2 regions of the Priestia sp. HNGD-A6 genome follow, and region 1 is predicted to be linked to the other one. Evidence: riboswitches for the same ligand, from Rfam matches in the RefSeq annotation. Region 1 holds a riboswitch; the other holds the start of a gene.
The links. Region 1 has a riboswitch for thiamine pyrophosphate ahead of SCI76_RS09590 (acetylornithine deacetylase). Riboswitches for the same ligand answer to the same signal wherever they lie in the genome.

Region 2: it holds a riboswitch for thiamine pyrophosphate, as region 1 does, so the genes downstream of both, thiM (hydroxyethylthiazole kinase) here and SCI76_RS09590 (acetylornithine deacetylase) in region 1, are expected to answer to the same signal.

What each region holds. Positions count from the first base shown of each region.
Region 1 is NZ_CP138621.1:1,900,452-1,908,638, reverse strand. Features, by position in the region: gene murQ (N-acetylmuramic acid 6-phosphate etherase) at 1-202, shown strand, start outside; gene SCI76_RS09605 (MurR/RpiR family transcriptional regulator) at 215-1,069, shown strand; gene SCI76_RS09600 (PTS transporter subunit EIIC) at 1,160-2,521, shown strand; gene SCI76_RS09595 (MupG family TIM beta-alpha barrel fold protein) at 2,518-3,528, shown strand; TPP riboswitch at 3,751-3,853, shown strand; gene SCI76_RS09590 (acetylornithine deacetylase) at 3,968-5,245, shown strand; gene tenA (thiaminase II) at 5,251-5,922, shown strand; gene SCI76_RS09580 (ABC transporter ATP-binding protein) at 5,915-6,679, shown strand; gene SCI76_RS09575 (ABC transporter permease) at 6,676-7,419, shown strand; gene SCI76_RS09570 (ABC transporter substrate-binding protein) at 7,416-8,187, shown strand, end outside.
Region 2 is NZ_CP138621.1:690,741-698,927, forward strand. Features, by position in the region: gene SCI76_RS03565 (hypothetical protein) at 1-310, shown strand, start outside; RNA gene ssrS (6S RNA) at 420-597, shown strand; gene SCI76_RS03575 (pyridoxamine 5'-phosphate oxidase family protein) at 737-1,165, shown strand; gene thiE (thiamine phosphate synthase) at 1,193-1,837, opposite strand; gene thiM (hydroxyethylthiazole kinase) at 1,851-2,657, opposite strand; TPP riboswitch at 2,733-2,841, opposite strand; gene SCI76_RS03590 (MFS transporter) at 3,018-4,235, opposite strand; gene SCI76_RS03595 (TetR/AcrR family transcriptional regulator) at 4,332-4,931, opposite strand; gene SCI76_RS03600 (GNAT family N-acetyltransferase) at 5,193-5,654, opposite strand; gene SCI76_RS03605 (hypothetical protein) at 5,828-6,334, shown strand; gene SCI76_RS03610 (UDP-N-acetylmuramoyl-L-alanyl-D-glutamate--2,6-diaminopimelate ligase) at 6,432-7,931, opposite strand.

The DNA of each region.
Region 1 (8,187 bases):
GCTTAAGGAACGAGCGATAGGTATTATTTGTAAAATTACAGGTGTTTCTTACGAGCGAGCAAGTCAAACGCTTGAAGAAGCAAATAATGAGGTAAAAACAGCAGTGGTTATGATCAAAACAAATGAAAATTACGACACCGCAAAGATATTACTGAATGATGCGGGCGGTTATGTGAGAAAAGCGATTGAAAATTATGTATAAAGGAGAGAAACGATGTCAACAGGTGGATTAACGATGATAAAAAACACGGTAGCTAAGCTTCCTGATTCGGAGAGGAAAATTGCTGAATATATTTTAAATAATCCGCATACTGTGGTAAACAGTACGGCTGGGGAATTAGGTAGACTAGCAAATGCGAGCAGTGCTGCCGTTATTCGTTTGTGCAAATCTATCGGGGTTAGCGGCTTTCAAGAATTAAAAGTAAGAGTAGCCGGTGATTTAGCTAGAGATACAGAACAAGGATACCGGGATATTGAAACAAATGAAACGATTCAATCTATTGTCAAAAAAACGGCAAGCAATAGCATTCAAAGTCTAAGTGATACGGCCGAGCTTGTGAATTATAAAGAAGTAGAGCGGGCTGTTTTGGCGCTGATTGAAGCAAAAAACATTCATTTTTTTGGAATTGGTGCTTCACATATTATTGCGATAGATGCTCAGCAAAAATTTCTTCGAATTAATAAAAATGCTACGGCTTTTGCAGATAGCCATCTAGCAGCTACACTCATCGCAAATGCAAGTAAAGACGATGTAGTCGTGGGTATTTCTTTTTCAGGAGAGACTCCTGAAGTAAGCAACGTCTTATCTTTAGCTAAAAATCGCGGAGTAAAGACGATTAGCTTAACCAAGTACGGACAGTCTACCGTTTCGTCTTTAGCAGATATTTGTTTGTATACGTCTTATTCTCAAGAAGCGCCGTTTCGAAGCGCAGCAACATCGTCTCGTTTAGCCCAGCTTTATGTGATTGATGTTTTATTTTTAAGTATTGCAGCGCAGCAGTACGACCAGACGATTGAGTATATTGACAAAACAAGAGATGCCATTCAGTTTTTGAAAGATAAGAAATAAAAAAAGAGAACGATTACAAAAAAGGGGATTTTGTGGTCTGTTTCCTCAGTGGCGTATCCATCTAAGAGGAAAATACAAAGGGGGATTAACATGTCTTTAGATAATCATCAATTAGCAAAGGCTGTTTTGGAGATGCTTGGGGGAGCATCCAATATTGAAGCGTATACGCATTGCATGACGCGGCTGCGTGTGACTATAAAAGATGATTCAATTGTTAAAAAGGCAGATATACGAAAACTTGAAGGCGTGCTCGGATTAGTGGAAGAAGAAACGCTGCAAATCATTATTGGGCCGGGCAAAGTGAACAAAGTAACAGAAGAATTTGGAAAGTTAATTGATGAATCCGGCGGTATTAACTTAGAAGATCGTGCAGCACAGCGGAAATCGGAGCTGAAAGAAAAAAATGCAACTCCGTTTAAGCTGTTGCTTCGCCGAATTGCAAGTATTTTTATTCCGTTGATACCTGCTCTTGTAGCATCTGGACTTATTACCGGAGTGACAAAAGCAGCTGTGCAGGCGAAGTGGCTTCCGGCAGATTCACAGATTGCTATTCTTTTAACCGTTATCGGAAGCGGTTTATTTGCCTATCTGGGTATTTTAGTAGGTATTAATGCAGCAAAAGAATTTGGTGGTTCGCCAGCTCTAGGAGGCTTAGCGGGCATTTTAGTCATTAATCCTGCCGTAGCTGATATTAAACTTTTTGGTGAAGCACTTTTGCCGGGGCGTGGGGGCTTAATAGGAGTGCTGCTTGCAGCAATCTTTATGGCCGTGTTAGAAAAACGAGTACGTAAATTTGTCCCACAGTCACTGGATATTATTATTACACCAACCGTTACGGTGTTAATTACAGGAATTATTACGTATGTGGTATTCATGCCAATTGGCGGCTTCATTTCAGATGGAATCACAAAAGGTCTTTTAGGAGTTTTAGAGGTTGGAGGAGTTGTAGCAGGCTTTGTTTTAGGGGCAACGTTTTTGCCGCTCGTTATTACAGGACTGCATCAAGGTCTTACTCCGGTCCATTTAGAGCTTATTAATTCGATTGGAGATGATCCGCTTCTTCCTATACTAGCAATGGGCGGAGCCGGTCAGGTTGGTGCAGCTTTTGCTATTTATATCAAAACAAAGAAAAAACGCTTAAAGCGAGCAATTGGAGGCGCACTTCCTTCAGGGCTGCTGGGAATCGGAGAGCCGCTTATTTTTGGAGTCACACTTCCTTTAGGGCGTCCATTTTTAACCGCTTGTCTTGGAGCTGGAATCGGCGGAGCGTTTCAGGCGCACTTCCATATTGCAACTGTAGCAGTGGGAGTATCGGGTTTGCCGCTTACGTTTTTAGTTCATGCGCATCAAATTCTTCTTTATTTACTTGGATTAGTTATTGCTTACGCAGCAGGTTTTATTTGTACCTATTTCTTTGGATTTAACGACGAAATGGCGAGGGAGTTTGAATGATTGGCATTTCATTTTATTTGAACGATAGAGATGCCAAACAAAGATTAGTAGAAGCGAGTGAATGCGGCGTTACACGCGCATTCACTTCACTTCACATTCCAGAGGAAAAAGGAGATTTGGCTGAACGGGCAAAAGAATTGCTTCATGTGGCTAGAGATTGTGGAATAAGCGTGTATGCAGATGTATCTAAGCATACACCGGTTCATTTAGGTATCGAAAGCCTTATGACTCTATCTTCACTTGGCGTATCAGGTATTAGACTAGACGATGGCTTTAGCGTAGAAGAAACGATTTTACTTGCGGATGAGTTTTATATTGCCCTTAATGCAAGTACAGTGTCAAAACTAGAAATAGAAGCGCTATTATCTGCAGGTCTTCATCATCATCAGCTGCTTGCTTGGCATAATTTTTATCCGCGGCCTGAAACAGGGCTTGAAGAAACGTTTTTTCAACAGCAGACAGATTTATTTAATGAACTTCGTATTCCAGTTTGTGCTTATATTCCTGGAGAAGGCGAAAAGAGAGGACCTATTTATCAAGGACTTCCTACTAGAGAAAAAGACCGTAATAAATGTCCTTTTACCTCTGCAGTAGATTTATACGGATGCGGAGTAACGGAGGTTTATATTGGAGATCCATACGCCAGTTCAAATTTATTAAAACGTTTAGTTCAATATCAAGAAAACCGCATTATTCCGCTACGCATTCGTTCACCTCATATACAGGGAACGTACAGCGTGCGTCCGGATGTATCAAGAGACGTTCTGCGATTGGTTGATACACGATCTGTAAAACCAGTGCTGCCATTTCATACAGTAGAACGCAGAATCGGAGCAATTACAATGGACAATGATGGCTACGGACGTTACAGAGGAGAGGTTCAAATAGCTAAAAGGAATTTGTCTGCAAATGCTAATGTGAATGTGATTGGGTATGTAATAGAAGAAGATCACGAGCTGCTTTCATTAGTGAGACCGGGGCAAAAGCTTGAGCTTATTACTGTCTGAAGGAAAAAACGGTGTATTTTTAAAGAAGCCAATAGCTAACTAGTAATGTCACAAAAACAAAGAGCACACACTGCATGAAAAAGGTGTGTGCTTTTTCTTTTACTACTAAAAAGGAAACTATTTTCATTACCATATCATGAACCTTTCTATTGAATAAAACGCTTTACTATGATAAAACTATTACAGGTAAACATATGATAATAGATTAATTTCATAGAGATACAACACCACTAGGGGTGCTTTCGAAGCTGAGAGAGACGATAAGTCTTAACCCTTATAACCTGAACTAGGTAATACTAGCGTAGGAAAGAGGTATTGTAATGGATGTTTTGTATGGGATTTCCTTACGAACTCGTTATAATAATTTTGTGTACATAAACAAAAACACTTCTTTCCTGCGAAAGAAGTGTTTTTTTATGCGTAAAGGAAGGTGTCATACATGAAAGAAACAATTGATTTGCTTGTCAAACAGGTAGAGGAGCGCAAAGGAGAGTTAATCCAGTTATTAACAACGCTTGTTTCGTATAAAACGCCAGCGCCTCCTGCACGAAATTCTCATGAAGCGCAGCTGTACGTAGCGGATTTTCTTAAAAACTGCGGTTTTTCCATTGATATGTGGGACTTATATTCTAACGACCCTATCGTAGTGGGAACGTTAAAAGGACAAAAATCGGCTGGCTATCAAAGCTTGATTATTAACGGCCATATGGATGTTGCTGAGGTACAAGAAAATGAAAATTGGGAAACCAATCCGTTTGAAGCTGTTGTGAAAGACAATATGATAATTGGACGCGGAGTTGCTGATATGAAAGGCGGTTTGGCGGGAGCATTATTTGCAGTTCAGCTTTTAACAGAAGCAGGAATCGAGCTGCCAGGAGACTTGATTTTTGAATCCGTTGTAGGAGAAGAAGTAGGAGAGGCAGGTACGCTGCAATGCTGTCAGAAAGGGTATACAGCTGATTTTGCGCTTGTAGTCGATACAAGTGATTTACATATTCAAGGTCAAGGCGGAGTGATCACGGGATGGATTACGATAAAAAGCAGTAAAACCTATCATGACGGTACACGCCGAAGTATGATTCATGCTGGAGGAGGCCTGTTAGCCGCAAGCGCTATTGAAAAGATGGCAAAAGTGATCGGAGGGCTACAAGAATTGGAGCGTCACTGGGCTGTTACAAAGAGCTATCCAGGATTTTTGCCAGGGACAAATACGATTAATCCAGCAGTAATCGAAGGCGGAAGACATGCTGCTTTTATTGCAGATGAATGCAGGCTGTGGATCACCGTTCACTATTATCCTAATGAATCGTACGACCAAGTATCAAAAGAAGTGGAAGAATATATTATAGCTATTGCAAAAGCAGATCCATGGTTAAAAGATAATCTGCCAACCTTTGAATGGGGAGGCACATCAATGATTGAAGACAGAGGAGAAATCTTTCCGTCATTAGAAATTGATGAAAATCATGCAGGAGTGCAGCTGCTTGCAAATACTCATGAACAAATGGAAGGGAAAAAGCCTCCAATTGATGTGTCAACTAGCGTAACAGACGGGGGATGGCTAGCTGATGCGGGAATTCCCGCCGCTATTTACGGTCCGGGAAATTTAGCAAATGCACATGCTGTGAACGAACAATTAGATATTAATCAGCTTGTTCAATATACAAAAGTGATAGTGCAGTTCATTTATACGTGGCTGCATACGCATAAGGAGTGATCATCATGAAATTTAGTGAACGATTATACGAAAAGCTGCAGCCTATTTGGCGTCAAAATCATAATCATCCCTTCGTACAGGGGATGGGAGATGGAACGCTTGAAAAGGAGAAGTTTCGCTTCTACATGATTCAAGATTACCTTTACCTAATTGATTATGCCAAATTATTTGCGATTGGAGCCATGAAAGCTACCGATCTTCAAACGATGGGGAAATTTGCAGCCCTTTTAGACTCTACATTAAACGAAGAAATGAGTCTGCACCGTGAGTATGCCAAGAGATTTGAAATCAGCGAAAAAGAATTAGAAAAAGCGCAGCCATCTCCTACAACGCTTGCATACACGCACTATATGCTGCACGTTGGTCAAAGTGGAACATTAGCTGAATTAGTAGCCGCTCTTTTGCCTTGTATGTGGAGCTACTGGGAAATAGGAAAAGAACTTAGTGAAAAGCCTGGAGCTAACAATGAGTTTTACCGTGAGTGGATTGAAATGTACAGCTCAGAAGAATTTGGAGAACTGGCGACATGGTGTATCAATTTATTTGACTCACTTACTGAAGATAAATCAGAAGTGGAATTAGAAAAGCTTGAAGAAATTTTCTTGAATACGACGCGTTTTGAGTATATGTTCTGGGATATGGCTTATAACGAAGCGATGTGGCCAATTCATGAATAGGTCTGTGTTATCTTTTCAAAACGTCAGTTTTACGTACAAGAACGGTGATCAAGCGATTTTAAAATCATTAAACTTAGACGTGAAAGAAGGCGAGTTTGTCAGTATCGTTGGAGCGAGCGGCTCTGGGAAAAGTACGTTGTTTCGTCTTATTACAGGTCTTGAACAGCAGAGTGAAGGCGATATCGTGATTAACGGAAAGTCTTATGAAAAGCGACTAGGAAAAGTAGGCTATATGCCGCAGCAAGATTTGCTGCTTCCGTGGCGTACGATTCTAGACAATGCAGCACTGCCTCTTGAGCTTCACAATGTATCAAAAGCAAGTGCTCATAAGCAAGTGTCTCAGCTGCTTGAAGAGTTTGGCCTAAAAGGGTATGAAAACCGTTTTCCAAGTGATTTATCCGGAGGGATGAAGCAGCGCGTTTCTTTTCTTCGGACGGTATTAAGCGGTTCTAACGTGCTGCTTTTAGATGAGCCTTTTAGTGCACTTGATGCAATCACACGTTTATCGATGCAGGAATGGCTGCTTGACCAATGGCAAAAGCGTAAGCATAGCATCTTATTTATCACTCATGACGTCAATGAAGCGCTTTTTTTATCAGATCGCATTTTTATCTTTTCAGACAAGCCAGTAAGTTGTCTTGAAGAAATTCAAGTGCCGCTTAGCAGACCTCGAACGCAAAAAGATCTGAATCAACAGCGAGTGCTTGATGTGAAAGATTATTTAATTGAACAGCTAAGATCGAAGGTGAATACATGAAAAAGTACGGGGCTTCAGTGATTTTAGTAGTCATTTTGCTGGCTGCTTGGGAAATTGGAGCACGCATTGTAAACTATCCGTTTATTTTACCAACGCCCAGCGGTATTTTAACGAAGCTTTGGGAGCTGCGAATGGATTTATTGTTTAAGCATTTACCAGCTACGTTATCTATTGTCGTAATTGGGCTTGTAATATCCGTTGTGCTAGGGGTTCTGCTGGCTGTGTGGATGAATTGGAGTCCGCTTATTGAGCGTGCTTTTTATCCGCTTATTATTGCGTCACAAATGATTCCGACCATTGCCATTGCTCCTGTATTTGTGCTGTGGTTTGGCTACTCCATTTGGAGCAAAGTGATTGTGACCGTATTAATTACGTTTTTTCCCATTACCGTTAGCACATTTGACGGGCTTCGTTCTACAAACAAAGAGTTAAAAGAACTCATGTTAACGATGGGAGCAACAAAAAAAGATATTTTCTTTAAGTTGAACATTCCTTCTGCACTGCCTCATTTTTATTCGGGACTCAAAGTAGCGGTTACCTTTAGTATAATAGGTGCTGCCATTGGGGAATGGTTGGGTGCGCAAGCAGGCTTAGGATATTTCAGTCGTCGCATGATGACACAGTTTGATGCAGCTGGTGTATTTGCACCAATTGTGATTTTATCCGCGCTCGGTATTTTATTTTTTATTATTGTAGTAGGTTTCGAAAAACGTTCATTAAAGTGGAGGAAAACAGAATGAAAAAATGGTTTGCGATTAGCTTAAGCCTGCTGCTTGTTTTGATGCTCGCTGCTTGCGGTCAGGACAAGGAAAATAAAGCTGGTGACAGTAAAAAATTAAAAGACGTTACAATTATGCTTGATTGGTATCCAAATGCAGTGCACAGCTTCATTTACGCTGCACAAGAAAAAGGATATTTCAAAAAAGAAGGGCTGAATGTAAAAGTACAATTTCCTGCTAATCCAACAGACTCGCTTAATTTAGCAGCTGCAGGGAAAGTCACGCTCGGCCTTTACTATCAGCCTGATGTAGCAATGGCACGAGCAAATGAAGATGTGCCGGTAAAGTCGGTAGGAGCGATTGTAAGATCTCCGCTAAACCGGGTTGTGGCATTGAAAGATAGCGGTATTAAGCGTCCTAAAGATTTAGAAGGAAAAGTAGTAGGATACAGCGGAACACCATTAAGTGAATCTGTTCTAAAGAAAATGGTGAAAAGCGATGGAGGAGATCCGAATAAAGTAAAACTAGTAGACGTAGGGTTTGAGTTAAATTCATCGCTGATTAGCAAAAAAGTAGATGCTGTAATAGGTGCGTATATTAACCACGAAGTACCATTGCTTCACAAAAAAGGATACAAAACGGTTGACATTGATCCGTCAGATTACGGCGTGCCATCTTATTACGAGCTAGTGGCCGTTACAGGGGATCAAACGTGGGCAAAAGATTCTGATACGATTAAAGCGTTTTGGCGTGCCGCGACAAAAGGGTATGAATACACGGAGAAACATC
Region 2 (8,187 bases), 1.2 Mb from region 1:
TTCACGTTTCATTGCCATCATTTCTTCTCGTCTATGGATTGGACTATGCTTAGCACTCACGATTGCTGGTTACGTATACGGACTATCCATAGGTTCAATAAGAGCTTATGAAGATGCTTTTATGCAGTCACAGCTTGTTAGCGTGATGACCGCTGATTTTTTTGTTTTAACGTGGCTTTCTTATTCCGTTATGACAAAAGAAAAGATAGCATCCCGGCCTTACCTTCTCTTATGTTTCATTCCAGTTGCGGGCTCTTTTTTTATTTTGTTACGGCATAACCGCCAAGATGTTAGAGAAGAAAAACTTTAAATAAAAGTCTTGCGTTCCATTCATTATTCCGTTATAATCATTTCTTGTACGATGAAAGTTGATTAATTAGAAAACATTTATATATCGGCATTTTATTTACATTTGTTATACATACCTGCGCTGTGCGTATACTCATGTTGTCTTAAACCTTTGAGTGTTAAAAGGGAGCTCAAAATTTAGCTGCAGATAGCACGCCCTTCTTGGGACGCTAAACCCGGCTATGAGGGCACCCACCTAGTAGATCTGGGTATTTAAGACACTTAGGGTTACGGCAGTGCGGGCTTATTTTTTAGTTAGCTGTAGCTAGCTTTTTTTATTTATTAGTTTACATAATTATTTTATTGTTAACTTATATTTTTTTTAGACATATATGTTTTATTTATCTTCGATTGAGGAACATAAAAAGTAATAAAGGAGATGGATAAAATGAATGAACAAAAAATTGCTAAAAAAGTAAATGAAGTATTAGAAGGAAATCGTGTAGGAACATTAGCCACAGTTGTAAACAACAAACCCCACTCTCGCTATATGACATTTTTCAGCGATGAAGATGGTATCGCTCTTTACACACCAACAAATATCAATACACATAAGGCAGAAGAAATCGAAGCCAATCCAAACGTGCACGTACTATTGGGCTACAGCGGCGAAGGATATGGCGATCAATACTTAGAATTATCCGGGACAGCTGTTCTTCGTACCGGTGATCAATTAAAAGGACGTATATGGAACGATCACATGAAAGAATGGTTTGACGGTCCAAATGACCCTGAGTATGTTGTTCTGGAAATTACACCAAACGAAATTCGCTTTATGAATGAAGGCGAAGAAACTCCTCAAACCGTTCAGCTATAATAAAAAAGCGCACACTGTGCGCTTTTTTTATTTTCCTACCGCTTCTTTCAATTGAGCTGCTTTTTCTTTTGGAGACGCTGCTAAGCTAATCGCGGTAATAATAGAAACACCATCTGCACCTGCTTCTACTACTTGTTTGGCATTTTCAGGCGTGATGCCACCGATTCCTACAATTGGAAAGTCAATATTCTGGTTTCGCACTTCTTCAATTAATTTTGTACCTTGCACTGCTTTTGCGTCTTTTTTTGTAGAAGTAGGAAAAACAGGTCCCATTCCTACATAATCCGCCCCGTCTTTTATCGCTTGCTGCAGCTCTTGTACATTATGAACAGAGACGCCCACAATTCCTTTTCCTATTTTTTCTCGAACAATATGAGCTTTTTCATCTTCTTGTCCAATATGAACGCCATCTGCTTGTAAGCGGATCGCTAAGTCAAGATCATCATTCACAACAAAAGGAACGCTGTGCTGCTGACAAATTTGCTGAAGTTCTTTCGCCAGCTGATATTTCGCTTCTCCTGTTAAGGCACCCTCGCCTTTTTCACGAAATTGAAACACGGTAACGCCGCCTTCAATTGCTTCTTTTAATACTTCTTTCGGATCTTTTTTACAGTTATTGCTGCCCATTATAAAATAAACTTTCAGCAGCTTTTTAATTTCTTCGTTTGTCATTTTCCCGCTCCTTTTAACGTTGATGTACTCTTGCATATGATTCAATATCCTGTCCAGATAAAAGATGAAGCTGATTTAACAGCTCAATTTGAAAGCTCCCCGGCCCTTCTTCACCTTTTTTCGCTGCGGCGATTTCACCTGCCACTCCGTAAAAACTTAAAGCAGCAACGCTTGCCTCGACATATTCTTTTTCTACAGCCGCGAAAGCTCCTATAATTGATGTCAGCAGACATCCAGTACCCGTCACCTTCGTAAATAACGGGTGACCGTTGTCTACTGTATACGTTGTGTTTCCATCGGTGATCACATCTTGTTTCCCCGTAATAACAATCACTGTATCTAATTTGTTCGCTGCTTTCTCAGCAAGTTCAATGACGTCTCCTTGCCCTTCTAATGAATCAACGCCTTTAATGAGCCATGACTCGCCTACTACATTCGCAACTTCAGCAGCGTTACCGCGAATAACGGCAATATTTAATTCTTCTACAAGCTGACGTGCCACTTCTGTACGAAACGGTGTCGCTCCGGCTCCTACAGGATCGAAAATAACCGGCACGCCATTTTCATTTGCTGATTTTCCTGCTATTCTCATCGCTTCTACTTCTTGAGCCGTCAGTGTACCCATATTTAAGACAAGCGCTCCGGCGATTCGAGCCATATCAGCCACTTCTTCCTTCGCATAAGCCATAACAGGTGACGCTCCTATGGCAAGCAGTCCATTTGCTGTAAAATTGGTTACCACAACATTCGTAATATTATGAACAAGCGGACTTGTATCTCTTACTTTTTCTAATTGAGCTGAAATTTTACTAATATCCATGTTCTCTCACTCTTTTCATTTAGTTTTAACACTGCAAAAAAAAGACAAAAAAGCACCTTGCATGCGCAAAGTGCTTTGGTATGTACTCACATTCCCTGCGCTGGCATTATCCAACAGGTTCAAATGGTCAACAGGCGCCCCTGTACTCTCAGCCTGCCCCGCGCAAGCTCCCATACTATTTATTACTACGTTTAAAGTTTACTATTAACTTTTTTTATTTGCAACCATTTCACTGTTTTGCCCATAAAATAAATCTTCGTTATAGGCTGAGTGGTGTTGTAAATCTTACAGCTTTACTAAAAGCATCATTAAAAGACCTCCAGTAAACTACTGGAGGTCTTCTATCCCCTAAAAATTCTATCATTTCTCTTGAATCGCTTGATTTCTCACAGCTGTTTTTCGGTCCTTCCCTGCTCTTAAAGATAAAAGAAAACAAAGCAGAAGTACAAGTGCAGCTGATACGTACGGGTAATTAATGTTTATATCAAAAAGAAAGCCTGCTACAACGGGTCCAATAATATTACCAAGACTTGTATAAGCAGAATTTAGTCCGGCTACATACCCTTGGTCGTCTTGTGCCATCATCGACATTTGCGTGCTGATTGCCGGACGTAAAATATCTGTTGCTAAAAAGACGATAAATGTCACAACAATAATAAGCCAGTACGTGTGCACAAATAGTGTAAGTAAAATAAAAAGTCCCGTCATCATCAAGCAAAACGAAATCACTCTTTTTTCACCGAATTTATTTAAAATCCAGCCAAAAATCGTAACCTGCACAACAGCCCCTGCAATAGAGCCAAACGTAATAACAAACGCAATATCTTTTGGCGTAAAGCTAAATTTATGATCAACAAATAGTGAAAAGATCGTTTCATAATTGGATAATCCAAACGATGTCACAAAAACGATAATTAAACTTAAAAAATAAGGTTCTTTGTAGGAATTCATAAGCTGCAGTAGCAGCCGATCTTCTTTTGGATTCTCATTGTTTGAAACAGCATGACCTTGTACAGGACGAGACTCCGGCAAAACAAAAAGCGTAATCACTGCAGCCAAGCCTCCTGCTACTGCGGCCATGTAAAATGGCACGCGCATGCCGTATTCAGCTAAAAAGCCTCCAATACCGGGCCCGATAATAAATCCTGTTGTAATCGCTGCCGTCACATAGCCCATTCCTTTAGCGCGTTCTTTAGCAGACGTCACGTCCGCTGTATAGGCCATAACAGCAGGCATAATAAGCGCAGCCCCGACCCCGCCTAGCATTCTGGATACAAATAATAAAAGAGGTGTACTCACTGAACCAAAGAACCATTCAGACAGGGCAAAAACAATCATTCCCGCTACAATAATTTTCTTTCTCCCTAACGAATCTGATAATCGCCCCGCTAAAGGCGAAAACAGAAATTGAGTTAGTGAAAACACCGCTACTAAAAGCCCCATCACGCTGCCGTTGATATGAAGCTCCGTCATATAGGTTGGCATAATTGGAATAACGAGACCGATTCCCGTAAAGATAATAAAAATATTTAGCATGAGCAGCAAAATCGCCGCTCGATTTCTTAACAATAATGACATATAAACCTCCTGATTACAAAAATACTGAACGTTCGGTCTATAAAAATACAAAATAATGAGGGATTACTCATTGCCGCAATAAGCATCCCCGCTTATTTAAGAAGACCTTGCTATAATTCCGTTTAAAAATACATCGATTGCTGAATGGTAAAGCTGCAGGGCATTTTCCGTACTCGTTTTTCGAGACATGCGGCTCATTCCAACAAACAACCCTTCTAAAATTACTGCAAGTTGCTCTGCATTTTTATGAGAAAACTCGCCTTCATCGATGCCCTGTTGCAAAAGTTCCCGGTTAAACTCCACGTGTCGTTTCACCATCTCATCAATTCGCTCTTCGATGTCGCTGCCCTTTTCCTCGTTGTTAAAAAACTCATCGGCAGCTTTCGTAAGAGGATGATTCAAATCATCTAAAATGATTTGCTCCGCTATTCCAAAAAGCTTATCTCTTGTTGTTTTGTAAAGAGACTCTCTTTCTTTCCAGTTTCGTTCCCACTCAAGATCCCATTCGTCTATTAAATAAAGAAAAAGCCCTTCTTTACTTTTAAAGTGATAATAAATATTCCCTTTACTGCTTCCCGTAGCTTCTACAATTTCCTCAATAGATGTAGCTTTATAGCCTTTTTGAGAAAACAATGCTTTAGCGGCATCTGCTACTTTTCTTTTGGTTTGTTCACTTTGAAGCTTTTTTTTATTCAAGCTATTTCCACCGCCCCGTACATTTATTATTTATACTGAACATTCGTTTTGTATTATCTGACACCTATACTACATAGGAAAAACCTTTTTGTCTAGTGAGAAAACCTAGTTTATACCTTTTTATATGAATCATGACCAAAACAAAGCCTCCTAAAAAGGCTTTGCCTAAAAAGCTTACTTGCTAACAGGATAGATGACCGCTGCTTGCCCGCACAGTTTGCATACAAATAAACAAATCATCTGCGCCTTCTTTCCTGTCTTTTACTCATTCAATTTCTTTGTCATAAACACACTGTATGGATCTTCTTTGTAGGTAGAAAACGGTTCGCACTCGTAAAATCCAAAACTGGCGTATAGCTTTCTAGCCGGTTCAAAAGCGGGTGCGGATCCTGTTTCTAAGCTTAAGCGTCGATACCCTCGTTTTTGCGCTTCATTTATTATGTACTGCAGCAGCTCTCTAGCAATTCCTTTCCGCAAATGAGCGGTAGCTGTTCGCATCGATTTAATTTCTCCGTGGTGCTCATCTAACTCTTTTACAGCTCCGCACCCTGCTAGCTGACTTCCTTCCCACACGCTCCAAAACGTAATATGACGTTGTTTTAAACTTTCAATATCTAGAGCATGAATACTTTCAGGGGGGGAATGTAAGTTCATTCCTTGGAGGTGAGAACTTACTAGTTCAATAACTTCATTGTTCGTTAAGTGGTCTCTTTTTATTTTAATCATCTTCTCTTCCTTCCTGCTACTAAAGGGTGGTCAACTACAAACCGACTTATGAATACATTCACTGTCGACCTTTAAAAATCCTTTTATACACTCCCTTCTTTTTCTCCAGTTATTAAAACAGACTTTGCCAAGCAGATGTTTCATACATTGTTAAACGGAGGTGAAATTCGTTGAAGAAAGTTTTATTTTGTCTTGTCCCTCTTTTGTTTTTATTATCCGCCTGCTTTAGTGATCCTGTTCAAGATGATTTAATCGATTATAACAATCAAGATTTAAAGAAAGCCGCTCAGCTTGAAAAAGAGGCGATTGACGCATACGATTCCGTTACAGGCGCTAACTACACAAGTGACGCTGTTATGTACGATACGATGACGAGTGAAGTCATTCCTACCTATCGTAAATTTGTTGACGAACTGGAAAACATCGATGTAGAAACCGACGATCTTCGAAAGGTTCATGAAGGCTATATAAAGGCTGCCAATACCCAGTATAATGCTTTTATTAAAATTGTCAGTGCTTTGGAAAAGCAGGACCGCAACCTTATTGCTGAGGCAAACGCTATGCTTGATGAAGCACGAAAAGGTATACGCGATTACAATGCAGCTATTAAAAAGCTGGCTAAAGAACATGATTTAAAAATTGAAGAACCAAAAACACAGCGCGAAAACAGCCTATAGTTTTGATGCAAAAAGAAGGTCTCTAAAAACAGTAAGAGACCTTCTTTCGTATGATGTTTCAATTTCTCCACGTTCGTTCAATAAATGAAGAAGAATATCAGGAAATATTGCTTAACGATGCATAATAAGAGGCAATAATGTCTTCATCTGAATGCGGAATTTCGTTTCCTTTTACAAGCTGAGCGCCGTTAATACAGCCGCTTGTAAGTAAAATAATATCATTCGCCTTTCCCAAAGAAAGCGACTTTAATACTCCTTCTGTTCGAGTAGGGGCGCGGTGAATATTGCTTGCGCTCGGATTCGAAAAACCTGTCATCACTTGATCTACAATTACGTTGGGATCATGATAACCTGGGTGATCAACCGTTACGATAATTTCATCAGCTTTTCCTTCAATGGTACGCGCCATTTTAGGCATTTTATTAAAATCTCGAATGCCGATCCCTGCAATCATGACAATCAGCTGGTTATACTCCATCTTTTTTACTTCTTCTACCAAACGCGTAAGGGCAACGGGCGTATGGGCATAGTCTAAAATCACTTTTTGGTTATTAGGACCTTCTATCACCTGAAATCGCCCTTCTGGACTTTCCAATTGAGGAAGTACGCTAATAATATCTTCAATGTGGTATTCAAAGTGAACAGCTGTACCAATGGCCGCTAGCACGTTAGCAATGTTGTAATCACCATATACAGGCACTGCTACTTTGTATGACTGTCCTTTATAAAGTAAATCAAAGAAAGAGCCTCCTTCTTTGACGGTGATGTTTGTTGCTTGCAGAGTTGCCTCCTTGTTATTTAATAAACTATACGTGACTTTAGGTCCTTCAAATACCCTGCTTAAGTCTTTGCCCATGTCCTGATCATCTATATTAATAACGGCATGTTTGGCCTGTTGAAATAATTTCATCTTACATTTTTTATAGTGCTCAAACGTTTTATGATACTCTAAATGTTCTTCCGATAAGTTTGTATGAATGGCTACATCAAAATAAATATTTTCTACTCGCTGCTGATCAATCGCAATCGAAGATACTTCCATCACTGCCGCTTCATCACCTCTTGTATACAAATCATAAAAAATTTTATGCAAGTCTACCGACTCAGGTGTTGTAGGCGTACTCTTTTTATAAACTAACTTCTGCTTTGATGACCAAATGCCGGTCGTTCCAATCGATCCTGTTGGCAATTTTAAAAGAGTTAAAAGCGACCTTACGTAAGCTGCTACGGTTGTTTTGCCATTTGTACCTGTAACGCCAATTGTCTCAATTTTTTCATCCGTATAATCAAAATACATTTTAGAAAAAGACGCCATTACTTTGCGAACGTCGTCAACAGCTAAAAACGTACAGTGAGAATACTGAGTGCTCAAAAGACGAAGCTCCTCGATGCTTGTCCCAAAGACTGCTACGGCTCCTCTAGCTATAGCTTCTTTAATATATTGATGTCCATCTTCATTTTCACCTTTTATACTAAAAAATACGGATCCGTCGTGAACTTGTTTTGAATGATATGTGAGATGGGTGATTGTTTGAGATGCAGGCCCAAAAATATGTTTAATTGATAAATTCGTTAATGTATCAAAGTGGATGTTCATAGCTATTCCTCACAGTGTATAAATTTTATTTTTAATATGTTCTAAAATCCCTTAAATACTCTTTGAAGGATATTTTTTCTTTATCTCCATTTATAAAGAGCTTTCTACAATTCAATCTTTTTATTTTGCTTTCATGTGTAGAACGAAAATAAAGAAAAGACGGATCACTATTTTTAAAAACTAAAAGCATGTAAAATATGGATGAACTGTGTATATCATACCAGCAACAAAAGCAAAGTATTGTAGTAAAATATTC